3 regions of the Arthrobacter sp. AD-310 genome follow, and region 3 is predicted to be linked to each of the others. Evidence: riboswitches for the same ligand, from Rfam matches in the RefSeq annotation. Region 3 holds a riboswitch; each other region holds the start of a gene.

Region 1 (4,970 bases), on a different contig from region 3:
CCGTGCGGGGCAACCCACTCAACAGCAACATCCTCCAGCGGCTTTTCCACCGGTTCACCCAGCCACTCGGTTACCCGCGAGGCGGAGCCGGCAATGGTCAGGCAGCTCATCTTGATGTTGCTCTCGTAGGCGTTGGACGGGTGCAGCGACGGATCGCCCTCCCACTTGAGCATGTACGGCACCTGCGGATCGGCGATGAGGCCGAGGATGCCAATCTGCTTCCACACCAGTTCGCGGCCGTCCGGGAACTTGCGGTTGCCGTTGACTGCCGCGCGGCCAAGGCGCTCTTCGAAGGGGGCAAGGTCGTCCACTTCGACGCACCAGCCCATCCAGCCGCCACCGGCCGCCGAGCGGGCACGCACTGCCTGCCCGAAGGGCGCCTTGTCCGATGCCGGGTGGTCCAGGACCTCCACGACCTCAAGGTACTTGTGGCCCGCGAGCGGGATGATCATATTCCGGGTTCCGAACCGGGGGTGTACCCCGCCTTTCACTGCCTCAACGCCGAGGGCAGAGGAAATACGTTCGGTTGTGGCCGCGAGGCCATCTTGTTCACAGGCGTAAGAGACGTGATCCATGCGCATGCCATCATCTTGGCACTTTGTGATCAGGCTCTCAGCTTAGGGTTGCCTTACCGGGATTTTCCGAGGCCAGGCCCTTTCCGGCTGCCCGGGGAGCGGTAATAAAGCTGCCGGACCATGTTCGTCACAATGCTGTCCGGCGCGCGACCGAAGTTCCTACACTGGGCTCAGGTCATGAGTGCCAGCGCCAAGCCCCGGCTCGCTGGCCGGCAACCCTCCTTCCGCGGTGGGGTGCCCCGGGTGAGGACCGGGCTGTCCGGTAACGGCCGGATGGCAAGCGCGGCCCGAGGTGCTCCCAGCATGCCGGGCCCATGTCAAAGGAGCCTTGAAATGTCCAACGGTTGGTCCTTCGAAACCCGCCAGATCCACGTGGGCCAGGAACCGGACGCCGCCACCGGCGCCCGTGCACTCCCCATCTACCAGTCCACTTCCTTTGTGTTTCCGAGCGCCGAAAGTGCTGCGAACCGCTTCGCGCTGGCCGAGCTTGCTCCGATCTACACCCGCATCGGCAACCCCACGCAGGACGCCGTTGAACAGCGGATCGCAAGCCTGGAAGGCGGCCTGGCCGCGCTGCTGCTCAGCTCCGGGCAGGCGGCGGAGACGTTCGCCGTCCTGAATATCGCAGAAGCCGGTGACCACATTGTCGCCAGCCCCAGCCTCTACGGCGGCACCTACAACCTGTTCGCGCACACCCTAAAAAAGTTCGGCATCTCCGTCACCTTCGTCGAGGACCCCGACAACCTCGACCAGTGGCGCAACGCAGTCCGGCCCAACACCAAGCTGTTCTTCGGTGAGGTGGTTTCGAATCCACGACAGGACGTCCTGGACATCGAGGGCGTTTCGGCGGTGGCCCATGAGGCGGGTGTGCCCCTGATAGTGGACAATACCCTGTCCACGCCGTACCTGATCCGCCCGCTGGAGTGGGGTGCTGACATCGTGGTCCATTCGGCAACCAAGTACCTCGGCGGCCACGGTGCGGCGATCGCCGGCGTCATCGTGGACTCCGGAAAGTTCGATTTCAGCAAGGACCCCGAACGCTTCCCCGGCTTCAACACCCCCGATCCCACCTACAACGGCCTGGTCTACGGCCGGGACCTCGGCGAGGGCGGGGCGCTGGGAGCCAACCTGTCATACATCCTCAAGGCCCGTGTCCAGCTCCTGCGGGACCTCGGTTCGGCTGTGTCACCGTTCAACGCCTTCCTGATTTCCCAGGGCCTGGAGACCCTGAGCCTGCGCGTGGAGCGGCACGTGGCCAACGCCACCGAGGTTGCCCGCTGGCTTGAAGCGAGGAACGACGTCGAGTCGGTCGCCTACGCAGGGCTGCCCTCCAGCCCCTGGTACGAACGCGGCAGCAAGTATGGTCCCTTGGGCACCGGCGCGATTGTCGCCTTCAACCTCGCCGGTGGCGCCGAAGCGGGGAAGCGGTTCGTCGACGCGTTGGAGCTGCACTCCCATGTTGCCAACATCGGCGACGTCCGCTCCCTGGTCATCCACCCGGCGTCGACCACGCACAGCCAGCTCACCCCCGAACAGCAGGCGGCCGCCGGAGTCGCACCCGGACTGGTCCGGCTCTCGGTGGGCCTGGAGCATATCGACGACATCCTGGCCGACCTTGAGGCCGGCTTCCGTGCCGCCAAGGAGGCGCCAGGCGCCTGAGCAGGTAAATCACGACGGCGGCCGGTCCGGCAGGCGGGCGGCAATCCGGGAAGTCATAACCAGTCACACTCTTGGCCCGGAGCGGGTGGTGTTTCGTACACTCGAACCAGGTCATGAGTGCCAGCGACAGCCCCGGCTTGCTGGCCGGCAACCCTCCTTCCGCGGTGGGGTGCCCCGGGTGAAGACCTGGCCTGCCGGTCATCCGCCGGTGGGCAAGCGCGTAGAAGAGGTCTTGCCATGACGGTTACCGTCGCCCGTACCACCGTTCCCGAACACGGAATTGTCCGCTATGCCTCCATCGGCGGGCTGGAGCTCGAAGGCGGCGGCTACCTGCCGGATGTCACGCTCGCCTACGAAACCTGGGGCACGCTCAACGCTGACGGCAGCAACGCCATCCTGATTGAACACGCCCTGACCGGCAGCACCCACGTCACGCGCGGTGACAGCGACGAAGAAGGCTGGTGGGAACAGCTGGCAGGCCCCGGCGCGCCGGTAGATACCGAACGGTTCTTCGTAGTGTCCATCAACATCGTCGGCGGTTGCTACGGGTCTACCGGCCCGTCGTCGCCCTCCCCGGACGGCAGCCCGTGGGGTTCCCGCTTCCCGCTGGTGACGCTCCGGGACAGCACCGTTGCGGAGGCACGGCTGGCGGACCGGCTGGGGATCCGCAGCTGGTACGCGGTCCTCGGCGGCTCGATGGGCGGGGCCCGGGCCCTGGAGTGGGCCATCACCTACCCCGGGCGCGTGCAGCGGTGCGCAGTCATCGCCGTTGGTGCCGCCAGCACGGCCGAGCAGATCGCCTTCGCGCAGGCCCAGACCCTTGCCATCCGCCAGGACCCGCACTTCAATGGTGGCGACTACTACAACGGGCCCTTCCCCGAAAGCGGGCTGGCCCTGGCGCGCCGCATTGCGCACATCACCTACCGATCCGCCGCGGAGCTCGACGGCAGGTTCGGGCGGGCACCCCAGGCACCTGAGTCTCCCTTGCAGGGTGAAGTACTGGCGGCGCGGGGCCGGTACCAGGTCGAGAGCTACCTTGACCACCAGGGCAAAAAGCTGGTGAAGCGTTTCGACGCCAACAGCTACATCGCCCTGACAGAAGCGCTGATGAGCCACGATGTCTGCCGGGGCCGCGGCACCCTCGCCGAGTCGCTTGCCCGCTCGGATGCCCGTTTCTTCGTGGCCGCCGTGGACTCCGACCGGCTCTACTTCCCTTCCCAGTCCCGCGAGCTTGCAGAGGCGCTCCCGGGGGACGTGGACGTGCACCTCATCAAAGCCCCGATCGGGCACGACGGCTTTCTCACCGAGATCGGGCAGCTGGGCGCACAGCTTCGCTGTCACCTCTTGCCCTGAGGATGCAGCCACCCGGACCTGGGAGGCGCGCCGGCACTGAGGGAAAAACCGGACGCTTTGCGGGTCTTTCCGCGCCCTGCCGTGCGCACACCGAACGATTGTGCAATTTTGCACACCGCTTCTGCGGTATTCGCCGTTGAGCTCCCAGCTTCCCCGAGGAATACTCATGTGAATCTGCGGTTTTGTTATGCAAATCACAAAACCGCCATCCGGTCCCATGTGGTGTCGACGAAGACGCCAAAGGAGTTCACTAATGAGTACGGAACGCTCCGCCGCAGGGCGGCTCGAGGAAACCGACGTCAAAGCTTCAGGCCTCAAGAAGGTCGTCACGGCCTCCATGGCAGGCACGGTCGTGGAATGGTATGAGTTCTTCCTCTACGCGTCGGCCGCCACGCTCGTGTTCGGCAAGACGTTCTTCCCCAATTCGGGTACAGAGCTGGACGGCATCATCGCCGCCTTCGTCACCTATGCCGTGGGCTTCGTTGCCCGGCCCATCGGGGGCATTGTCTTTGGCCACTTCGGCGATAAGTTCGGCCGCAAGCAGCTGCTCCAGTTGAGCATCATCATGGTTGGCGTCGCCACCTTCCTCATGGGCTGCCTGCCCACCTTCGCCGAAATCGGCTACTGGGCCCCGGCGTTGCTGGTCTTCCTGCGGTTCGTGCAGGGCTTCGCCGTCGGTGGTGAATGGGGCGGCGCCGTGCTGCTCGTCGCCGAGCACAGCCCCAGCCACTCGCGCGGGTTCTGGGCCAGCTGGCCGCAGTCCGCAGTTCCGATGGGGAACCTGCTTGCCACGGGTGTGCTGTTCACGCTGTCCTCCACGCTGTCCCAGGAAGCCTTCCTCGGCTGGGGCTGGCGCGTGGCGTTCTGGCTGTCTGCCGTGATCGTGATCATCGGCTACTACATCCGCACCAAGGTCCAGGATGCGCCGATCTTCATCGAGGCACGCAAGGAAGTCACCGCGGAAAAGAAGGGCTACGGCGTCGCCGAGGTCTTCCGCCGTTACCCCCGCGGCGTCTTCACCGCGATGGGCCTCCGGTTCGCCGAGAATATCCTCTACTACCTTGTGGTGACATTCTCCATCACCTACCTGAAGGTCGTCGTCCAGACTGACACCTCCCGCATCCTGCTCCTCCTGCTGGTGGCACACTTCATCCACTTCTGCGCCGTCCCGCTGGTCGGCAAGCTCTCCGACACCTTTGGCCGGCGCCCCGTCTACATGGCAGGCGCAATCCTCGGCGGGACCTGGGGATTCTTTGCCTTCCCCATGATGGACACCGCCAACGACATGGTCATCCTGGCCGCCATCACCATCGGCCTGCTCTTCCATGCGCTGATGTACGCGGGCCAGCCGTCCATCATGGCGGAAATGTTCCCCACCCGGAT
Region 2 (4,970 bases), on a different contig from region 3:
AAGAGGAATTTAGTCCTGACCATCACCCACAGCAGCCCCAGGACTACGGCGTAGGCAGCGGTATTGAGCAGGATGTTTTCCTGCTGCAGGGCCGGGATGTTCGCGACGACGGCGATCAGCACCACGTGCATGATGAACACGTACAGGGTTGCGCGGCCCAGCGGAATGAGGAACCACCCCAACGCCCGCTGCACCGGCTTCCAGTAAGCCGTGAGGAACGCGTAGGCCGCCACCACCAGGACCAGCACGTTGAGCAGCCGGCCGGGCTCCAGGTAGGTCCGGGCAAACAAGGCATCATAAAGGTTCCTGTACACCGTGTCCGGAACGATGGCGACGCGCAGGTCGAATCCATTGGCCAGGTACGGGTTGCCCCAGGACAGGAAGGCGAACAGGAAAGCCAGGCCGGTGCAGGCGGCAACCACCCAGGTCCTGGCCGCCAGCCACGCCACGATGGCCCGGCGGTGGTAGCCGGCCACCAGCCCGATCACGAACAGTACCTGCCACACCAGCAGGGGAAACGAATCCTCGAACTGCGAGGGCAGGAGCCGGAACCGGGTGCTCGTGCCGACCGCATACAGCGCCAGCGTTGCGGCCAGAACCCACACGGCCTTCCCCCGGTTGAGCGCCCACAGGATCAGCGGGCTCACCAGGAGCAGCACCACGTACAGCCCCATCACGTTGAACTGCCACGGCCCGAACTGCAGGAGCAGGATGGCGGGCAGGACCTGTGGGGGCACCGGGAACTGGAAGATCGATTCCATGCCGGCGTAGAGGTCGTACGTCCGGCCGGCCCCGTCATGCCCTGCGCCGCCGGTTCCCTGGTCCACGAAGGTAGTGAGCGCGTCGGTGCGGAAGACCGGGAGCAGGGAGGCCAGGAAGACGGCCAGCAGGACAATGAGGGCGGTCAGGTAGAGCTTGCCGGCGCGTTTGGATGTCAGGTCCACAACGGTCCCGAAGTCTTCCTTGACTCTGGGTCCGTAGACCATGCCCACTACAAGGCCGGAGAACAGCACGAAAAGCTCAGCGCCGGAGACGAAGCCCACTGCCTCCTGGGTGAGGATCTGGAACAGTGATGTCATGCCCAGGTGGTTCACCACCACGAACACGATGGCCAGCCCGCGGAGCAGGTCCACCCGGGAATCGCGTTTGGACGGCTCCCCATATCCCCATGCCGTGGCGGCATCCACCCTGCGCGGGATCTGCCAGAGCGCCACCAGCAGGATGAGGAGCGCAGCGGCCACGGACCACGCGGCGGCGCCGGTCAGTGTGTTCGCCGGAGAGTAACCAGCCCCGGCGGTGACGTCGGTGACCGGCCCGGTAACCATGGGTGAGGACTCGAGCCTGTCCAGGGCGCCCTTGGCGATCCCGGGGCTGCCGGTGAGGAGCCAGTTGATGCTCGCGACGCCGGTGTCCCGGGTGCTGGTCCGCTCGTCCCAGACGACGGCGGCCGTCTTGGCGAATGCCTCGGAGGTGGCCGTGCCGACCACCTGGTCCCACCAGCCGAGCTTGATGTCCGCTTCCGGCGCCCCACCCGAAGCGGGGCTGTAGAACGCAGCGGTCTGCAGCAGGAACGGTTTGTCCCGCCCGGCCGAATAGGTCCCGTAAAAGTTTTCTCCGCCTGAAGATGTGAGCATCTCCTGCAGCTCTCCGGCGCGCGGAACGGTATTGACGGCGGCCCCGCCGGCGGTGTCGTCGTGGAAGGCCGACAGGCCCACCCAGTCCACCGCGTCGTCGCCCGGGTAGAACGGCTCGTAGGCGCTGTCTGCACCGTCCCATACGCCGTCGCCGTTGGTGTCCAGCAAGGCGAAGCCGTCGCTGCCGGAGGCTGGCGCGTTACGGTTCCGGTCGAAGGGGTAGTCCGCGCCCAGGTAAGGCTCCCACACAAGGACGGCGCCGCCGTCGGACTCCTTGAACGCGGCTGACACCGCCCGGAACGCGTCCCGGTACGTGGCGGGCTGTTGGCCCCAGTCCACCCAGCTGGTGTTCATGTCCGGTGCGAAGCGGACCAGGACCTGGCCCTTGAACCGCCCTGTCAGGTCCCGCACCCGGCCGGCGAACGATTCGGCGGCCGCGGCGTCGATCTGGTCCAGCGGCACCGTGGGCTTCACGGTCAGCATGGCGTGGGAGCCCTGCAATGACGCCTGCTGCAGGAACTCCCGCAGGTCGTTCTCCTCCGACGGGCGGTAGGGGAAGGCGATATCGTGCCCAAGAACCGCCGGGGACGCACCGAGGCGCTCGGCAAACCCGGCAGCGGTGTCCTCGCCCCATTCGAGGACCGCCCCGAGCAGCGGCTTGCCTTCGTCCGCCAGGGGTTCGGCCGCGCGGGCAGGTCCGTTCGGGAGTGCTGCGGCGATGAGCGCCACCAGCAGGGCCGCAAGGAACGCCCGGGCCACGCGAAGGCGGGAGACGGGAAATGGGCTGGTGCGGCGCCCAGGCGTGGCAGTTGGCATACTGATCGGTACCCCCCCGGTGCTGATGTTCAGTGGCGGGGCGGTGCCCCGTAAGAACTGCCCCGTATGAACTGTATCGGCCGGGCAGGCCGCGAGGGGAAAGAAAAGCCCGCCCACCTGCGGTGATACCGCCGTCGGACGTTCCCTCCAGGAAGCCGTCGGCACCGGCTCCGGCAGCGCTTCCGCTTCAGTTACGGAACATGACGGCGACGGCGGTGCGGCTGTCCGTGCCAGATGTTACGTTTTTGGGGAGTAATGAGTACCGGCGCCAAGCCCTGACTGGCCGGTCGGCAACCCTCCTTCCGCGGCGGGGTGCCTCAGGTGAATACTCGGCATATCGACCGTTCGAGCTGCAAGCGTGAGTGAAGGAGATCCGTCGTGTCTGACGCGCCTGCCCCTGAAGAAAAGCTGTCCTACCGCCTTATCAGCGGCCCGGACAACCGTGAATTCTGTGAGCGGATCTCAACCGCCCTGGCCGAAGGGTACGTGCTGCACGGCAGCCCCGCTGCCACCTTCAACGGCACCAGCGTCATCGTTGCCCAGGCTATCGTCCTGCCGGCAGCCATTGCTTCGGCAGACGCCGCCGTCGCCACAGCCGTGGACAACCTCGAAGCGTCCAACGAGGACCTCGACTTCGATGGTGAGGGCCACGCATGAGCTACGCAGGAGACATCACTCCCGAGGAAGCCTGGACCAAGCTCGAGCAGGGCGCCATCCTGGTCGACGTGCGCACCGAAGGCGAGTGGGCGCACATCGGTATTCCCGACACCAAGGCAACGGACAACGATCCGCTGTTCATCCAGTGGACGTTCCCCGGCGGCATTCCCAACCCGGACTTCATCACCGACCTGAGCCAGCAGGCCCCGGAAGACCGCGGCACCGAACTGCTGTTCCTCTGCCGCTCAGGCCAGCGCTCCATCGCTGCTGCCGTCGCTGCCACGCAGGCCGGCTTCACGTCCTACAACATCCTCGAGGGATTTGAGGGTGAGCCCGACCGCTACGGCGAACGCACCGTCAACGGCTGGAAGAACCGCGGCCTGCCTACGAACCTGGGAAAGAACTAAGTGACCTTCAACCAAGACGCCGCCGGCTGGAGCCCCGACACCCAGGCCGTCCGCGGCGGGCTGGACCGTACCAACTTCCAGGAAACCGCGGAGCCGGTGTTCCTCAACTCGGGGTTCGTTTACGAATCCGCGGCCGCTGCCGAGCGGGCCTTCACGGGTGAGGACGAGCGCTTCGTCTACTCCCGCTACGGCAACCCCTCGGTGGCCACGTTCCAGGAGCGGCTCCGCCTGCTTGAGGGAACGGAAGCGTGCTTTGCTACGGCGTCGGGCATGTCCGCCGTCTTCACCGCCCTGGGTGCCCTGCTGGGTGCCGGTGACCGGGTGGTCGCCGCCCGTTCCCTGTTCGGCTCCTGCTTCGTGATCCTGAACGAAATCCTGCCGCGCTGGGGCGTGGAGACGGTCTTCGTGGACGGCCCGGACCTTGAACAGTGGCGCGAGGCGCTGTCCCAGCCTACGACTGCGGTCTTCTTCGAGTCCCCGTCCAACCCGATGCAGGAAATCGTGGACATCGCGGCAGTCAGCGAACTTGCGCACGCCGCCGGGGCGACCGTCGTCGTCGACAATGTCTTTGCCACGCCCCTGCTGCAGCGCTGCGGGCAGCTCGGCGCGGACGTCATCGTTTACTCCGGCACCAAGCACATCGACGGCCAGGGCCGGGTCATGGGCGGTGCCATCCTGGGCACCAAGGAATACATCGATGGTCCGGTCAAGCAGCTTATGCGCCACACCGGGCCGTCCCTCTCCCCCTTCAACGCGTGGGTGCTGACAAAGGGGCTGGAGACCATGGCGCTGCGCGTCAACCACTCCTCCGCCACGGCCCTGCGCCTGGCCGAGTGGCTGGAGCAGCAGCCCGCTGTGGGCTGGGTGAAGTACCCGCTGCTGAAGTCGCACCCGCAGTATGAGCTGGCGGCCAAGCAGATGAAGGCCGGCGGTACGGTCCTGACGCTCGAGCTTGCCCCTTCCGGCGGCCGCTCCGGCAAGGAGGCCGCGTTCGCGCTGCTGGACGGGCTGCGCATTATCGACATCTCCAACAACCTCGGCGATTCGAAGTCCCTCATCACCCACCCTGCCACCACCACGCACCGCGCGATGGGTCCTGAAGGCCGTGCTGCCATCGGCCTGAGCGACGCCGTGGTGCGGCTGTCCGTGGGCCTCGAGGATGCCGACGACCTTATCCGCGACCTGGAACAGGCGCTGAAGCAGATCTAGCCAGTTACCTCTGGCTGTGTGCCGTCCGGCTGGAGTTCCAGCCGGACTTCGACGCGGTCCCCGGCGCTGATTCCGGCTTGAGTCCGAACCGCCTTCTTCACCGGCAGCAGGTAGGAGCCGGCTTTGGCGTCCGGGAAAAGCGATGTCTGCCAGCTATGCCCGCCGATGTCCGCGGTGACCTTCACGGAACCGAAGGCTTTGCTGCCCACGTCTTGCTCGGCAATGTCGTCCGCCACATCCGGCGGCA
Region 3 (4,970 bases):
AGGTGGGCGCGGGGCATCAGGACTGTGCCATCGGCGGTGGGAATCGGGTCGCCGTGCGGATCCCGGCTGGGGTCGCCGAGCTTGGCGGCCACCCGTTCAATAAAGGTGTCGGACACTGCGTGTTCCAGCAGTTCGGCCTCGTCGTGGACCTCGTCCCACCGGTACCCCAGTTGCTGGACAAGGTAGGTTTCGATCAGGCGGTGGCGGCGGACCATGCCCAGTGCCAGCCGCAGCCCGGCGTCCGTGAGGGTGATGGCGCTGTAGGGTTTGTGGTCAACCAGTCCCTGGTCCTTCAGCTTGCGGACCATTTCAGATACGGACGAGTTAGCCACCCCGAGCCGCTGCGCCAGCTGGGAGGACGTGATGGGTTTGTCCTGCCATTCGGTGAACGAGTAGATGACCTTGACGTAATCCTCGATCGAGGAGGAGGGCGCGCTGGTCTTCACAGGACCAAGCCTACCGGCTGCCCCGGAAGTGCGTCGGCTGGCCGGGTCATACTTTGACGGCCCGCCACGACAACGTCAGGTACGGCAGTTCCAGGTCCTCGTCCACGCCGTGCCCCAGGTGTTCGTGAAGGTACCAGTCGAGGTTGGCCAGGACCTTGGCGCGGGTGGCCTCGCCTGCGCGGAGGTAGTAACTGCGTGACTTGGTGAGCTCGATCAGGTCTGAGGTATTAACAGCGTCCTGCCAGTGGGTGACATGGCCTTCGAGGTCTGTGAATTCCGGCCCGACCAGCGGCCGGTGTCCGGGCTTGTAGACGTCGCCGGCGTGCATGATCCGGGAAAGCCGGTGCACCCAGGGGACGGAGGTGTCCAGCTGGTTCCAGACAAGCCCCAGCGTGCCGTGCGGGCGGAGGACGCGGGCGAGCTCGGTGCTGGCCGCCAGGGCGTCGCACCAGTGCCAGGCCTGGGCCACGGTGGCGACGTCGAAGGCGGCTTCAGGCAGGCCAGTCGCCTCGGCGGTCCCCAGGACGGCCCTGGCCGCCGGATAGTGGGCCCTGAGCTGCTCAAGCATGTCCGCGGAGGGGTCGACGGCGGTAACCGCCAGGCCGCGGTCCAGCAGCAGTTCGGTGAATTTTCCGGTTCCGGCGCCAACGTCGAGGGCATCGTGGGCGCCGGCAGGCACGAGCCACCGGGCGCTTTCTTCCGGGTAGCCGGGCCGGACCTTCTGGTAGTGCCTGCCGCCGTCCTGGAAGCTTTGGCCGAGCTCCCGGCGTCGCCCATGATCAAGCCTGGGCCCACCCCGAACCACGTGCGGCCTCCTTCAGTCCATGCCTTGCGGTTTCTTTCGAATTTACCGCATGGATTGGCGGAAGACCGTGGCCCCGACGGTCGGCCCGGGCAGCCGGGCCCCGGACGTCGGTGGCTCAGTTATCGGTGCAGGGTGCGGCGCCGGCGGTTCCCGGGGTGTTGGGTGCCCAGTGCGGGTAGGTGCGGGTGTCGTTGGCCGGAACCCAGCGTCCGGCGTCCACCACGTAGTCCCAGCCCAGGCCGTCGCTGCGCAGCTTGGCGATGCCGGCGAGGAGCCGCTGCACGTCCTCAAGCCGGGACCCGACGCCGAAGCTTGCCCGCAGGGAACCGGACGGCAGGCCCAGCCGCTTCAGCAGCGGGTGGGCGCAGAAGCGCCCGTCCCGCAGCCCGACACCGTGCTCAGCCGACAGGTAGGCCGCAACCAGGCCGGCGTCGTAGCCTTCGACAGAGAAGTTCACCACGCCGATGGTGTCCGTGTCCGCGTTGGTGTCCTTGAAGATCTGGTGGACTGTGACGCCCTCGATGTCCTGCAGGCCCTCCACCAGGAAGGAACGGATTGCTGACTCGTGGGCATGCCAGCGCTGCTGGTCCAGGTCCGCGATGACCTGGGTGGCGCGTGCCAGCGTGGCGGCACCGAGGACGTTCGGTGAGCCTCCCTCGTGGCGCGCCGGGCCGGTGGCCCAGCTGACGCCGTCGAGCCGCGCTTCCTTGACCGCGCCGCCGCCGGCGAGGTGCGGAACACCGGCGTCGAGCCAGTCCGGACGCCCTACCAGGACGCCCGCGCCGAACGGCGCGTAGAGCTTGTGGCCGGAGAAGGCGACGTAGTCGACGTCGTCGGCGCTGATGTCGATGCGCCGGTGCGGCGCCAGCTGGGCCGCGTCCACCACAATGCGTGCCCCGTGCCGGTGTGCCAGCGTGGCGAGGGTACGGATGGGAAGGATTTCGCCGGTGACGTTGGAGGCACCGGTGATGGCCAGCAGGCTGACACCGCCCTGTTCCAGCTCGGCCCGGACGGACTCGATGGTGCCGGCAATGGTGTCGGCGGCCACGATGCTGCGGTGGGGGACTCCCTGCCACGGCAGGAGGTTGGCGTGGTGCTCGATGTCCAGGTACAGCACGTCTCCGGTGGGGCGTCCGTCCGTAAGCGGCAGGCAGCCGGCGAGGAGGTTAAGGGAGTCGGTGGTGTTCCGGGTGAAGATGACGGAATCGTCGGCGCGGCCGCCCACGAAGTCCCTGACGATGCTTCGGGCGTTTTCGTATACGGAGGTGCTGATCTGGGACGCGTACCCGGCGCCGCGGTGCACGCTGGCGTAGTAGGGCAGGACCTCGTTCAGGTAGGCGGACACCACGGAGAGGGCAGGGGCGGATGCGCCGTAATCGAGGTTGGCGTACCGGACGTGGCCGCCGGAGATGAGCGGCGCCTGGATTTCGGCGCCGGTGACGGCGGCGAGGGGGCGGCCGGCGATCGCCTGGCGCTCATCAAAGGCAGCGCCGGCTGCAAGGGTGGAGTTGGGGGAGACGATGGCAGTTGTCACAGAGACCTCACTTCAGGACAGGACTCCGGCATCAGGGAATCCGCGCTTGCCGTATCCGCTCCGGACCGGCCTGGTCGTCACCCGGGGCACCCCACCGCGAATGGAGGGTTGCCGGCCAGCAAACCGGGGTTTTGCGCTGGCACTCGTGACCTGGTTAAGAGCGTAGGACATGGACCGGCCAGGTATGAAGCCGGCCCGTTTGTTAAGGGAATTGTTACGCCCTGCTGGAATAGTTGCGTTTTCTCGAAGATCACGACGGCGGCCGCCCCCTTTTGGGGTCGGCCGCCGTCAGTTGTTCGGTGGGGAGGTCCTAGAGCAGGTCGTCCAGCCCCGGGTTGAGCCGCTGCAGTACTTCCGAGTGCAGGATGGAGTTGGTGGCCAGGGCGTTGCCGCCGAAGGGGCCGTCCTCGCCCTCAAGAGAGGTGAACCGGCCGCCGGCCTCCACCACGATCGGGACGAGGGCCGCCATGTCGTAGAGGTTGAGTTCAGGTTCGCAGGCAATGTCCACGGAGCCCTCCGCCACCATGCAGTAGGACCAGAAGTCACCGTAGGCGCGGGTCCGCCAAACGGCTTCGGTCAGGCCCAGGAATTCGTCGAGGTTTCCGCGCTCCTTCCAGCCGCCCAGGCTGGAGTAGGACAGTGATGCGTCCGACAGGGTGGAGACGTCGGACACCCGGAGCCGCGTGGCCGCGGCCAGCGAACGGCCCATGTAGGCGCCCATGCCCTTGGCGGCCCACCAGCGCTTCCCCAGGGCGGGCGCGCTGACGACGCCGACCACCGGCTCGCCCTCGTCCACGAGCGCGATGAGCGTGGCCCAGACGGGAACACCGCGGACAAAGTTCTTGGTCCCGTCGATGGGGTCGATAATCCATTGGCGTGAACCGTGCCCGGTGCTGCCGAATTCTTCGCCGAGCACTGCGTCTCGGGGCCGGGAGCGCGAGAGCTGGCCGCGGATGGCTTCCTCGGCCGCCTTGTCCGCGTCGGTGACCGGCGTCAGGTCGGGCTTGGTCTCCACGTGGAGGTCCAGTGCCTTGAAGCGGCTCATGGTCTGGTCATCCACGGAGTCGGCCAGGACATGGGCCAGGCGCAGGTCGTCGTTGTAGCTCGAAGCGGGTTGGATCATGGTTCCAAACTACCGTCTGCCGGCGGTCCTGCCGGGAGGTGGGCCGTGCCGGTGACCCTAGTTGACGCTGCCGAGCTCCTTGGCGTCCTGGCCTTCCTCCCGGGGATCGGCTCCGAGGAGCCTCCGCAGGGACGCCAGCCGGGCGGGCCCGGTGGGGCCCGCATGGCCCTCCTCCACCCAGGCGTCCAGGCCGCAGTCCACTGCCGTAGCGGTGTGCTTGCACCCGCGTTCGCAATGGTCGGTGCCGGGGGACAGGTCGGGGAAGGAACGCAGGATCCGGTCCGGATCGACGTGGGCGAGGCCGAACGAGCGGATGCCGGGGGTGTCGATAATCCAGCTGCCGGGCGGCGCGTCGGCCAGGCGCAGTGCGAGCGCCGATGACGAAGTATGCCGGCCACGTCCGGTCACGGCATTAACGCCGCCCGTTGCCCGTTCGGCACCGGTCAGGGCGTTCACCATCGTCGACTTGCCGACGCCGGAGTGCCCCAGCATCACGGTGACCTTTCCGTCCAGGTAGGAACGGAGTTCGCCGACGGCGGCGCTGTCCAGCCGCGCGGAGAGCCCGTCGTCGGAGCGGGCGTCGATCCCCGACGCCTGCAGGTCTGCGGTGCGGCTGATGATGACCGGCAGGTCCAGGTGTGTGTAGTTGGCCAGGAGTTCCGCGGGGTCCTTGACGTCCGCCTTGGTGACCAGCAGGATCGGGTCGATGCCGGCGTCGTACGCCGCCACGAGCGCCCGGTCGATGAAACCCGTGCGCGGCTCGGGGTTGGCTGCGGCGACCACGATCACCAGCTGGTCCGCGTTGGCCACGACCGCGCGCTCCACGGGGTCGGTGTCATCGGCGCTGCGGCGCAGCAGGGTCTTGCGGTCCTGGATTTTGACCAGCCGGGCAAGTGTGTGCGGGTCTCCCGAAACGTCGCCCACGAGGGACACGAAATCGCCGGCCACCACCGGGTTGCGGCGGAGTTCCCGCGCCCGTGCTGCGACCACCGTTCGTTCGTCCCCGGAGTCCTCGCCCACAACGGCGGTGTACCGGCCCCGGTCGACGGTGATGATGCGTCC

Evidence for each region. Region 3 has a riboswitch for S-adenosylmethionine ahead of ACYQ1Z_RS04500 (aminotransferase class V-fold PLP-dependent enzyme). Riboswitches for the same ligand answer to the same signal wherever they lie in the genome.
Region 1: linked by a shared signal. The riboswitch ahead of metX (homoserine O-acetyltransferase MetX) and the one ahead of ACYQ1Z_RS04500 (aminotransferase class V-fold PLP-dependent enzyme) in region 3 are both predicted to bind S-adenosylmethionine.
Region 2: linked by a shared signal. The riboswitch ahead of ACYQ1Z_RS10270 (DUF1737 domain-containing protein) and the one ahead of ACYQ1Z_RS04500 (aminotransferase class V-fold PLP-dependent enzyme) in region 3 are both predicted to bind S-adenosylmethionine.

The regions. Positions count from the first base shown of each region.
Region 1 covers NZ_BAAHNO010000042.1:19,586-24,555, reverse strand. Annotated here, with positions in the region: gene ACYQ1Z_RS19340 (VOC family protein) at 1-581, opposite strand, end outside; SAM riboswitch class IV at 749-864, shown strand; gene ACYQ1Z_RS19335 (bifunctional o-acetylhomoserine/o-acetylserine sulfhydrylase) at 909-2,234, shown strand; SAM riboswitch class IV at 2,344-2,459, shown strand; gene metX (homoserine O-acetyltransferase MetX) at 2,472-3,587, shown strand; gene ACYQ1Z_RS19325 (MFS transporter) at 3,841-4,970, shown strand, end outside.
Region 2 covers NZ_BAAHNO010000014.1:83,294-88,263, forward strand. Annotated here, with positions in the region: gene opgC (OpgC domain-containing protein) at 1-2,450, opposite strand, end outside; SAM riboswitch class IV at 2,702-2,815, shown strand; gene ACYQ1Z_RS10270 (DUF1737 domain-containing protein) at 2,829-3,107, shown strand; gene ACYQ1Z_RS10275 (rhodanese-like domain-containing protein) at 3,104-3,514, shown strand; gene ACYQ1Z_RS10280 (O-succinylhomoserine sulfhydrylase) at 3,515-4,723, shown strand; gene ACYQ1Z_RS10285 (DUF1905 domain-containing protein) at 4,720-4,970, opposite strand, start outside.
Region 3 covers NZ_BAAHNO010000007.1:82,806-87,775, forward strand. Annotated here, with positions in the region: gene ACYQ1Z_RS04490 (metal-dependent transcriptional regulator) at 1-446, opposite strand, end outside; gene ACYQ1Z_RS04495 (class I SAM-dependent methyltransferase) at 493-1,251, opposite strand; gene ACYQ1Z_RS04500 (aminotransferase class V-fold PLP-dependent enzyme) at 1,367-2,785, opposite strand; SAM riboswitch class IV at 2,823-2,936, opposite strand; gene hisN (histidinol-phosphatase) at 3,096-3,908, opposite strand; gene rsgA (ribosome small subunit-dependent GTPase A) at 3,966-4,970, opposite strand, start outside.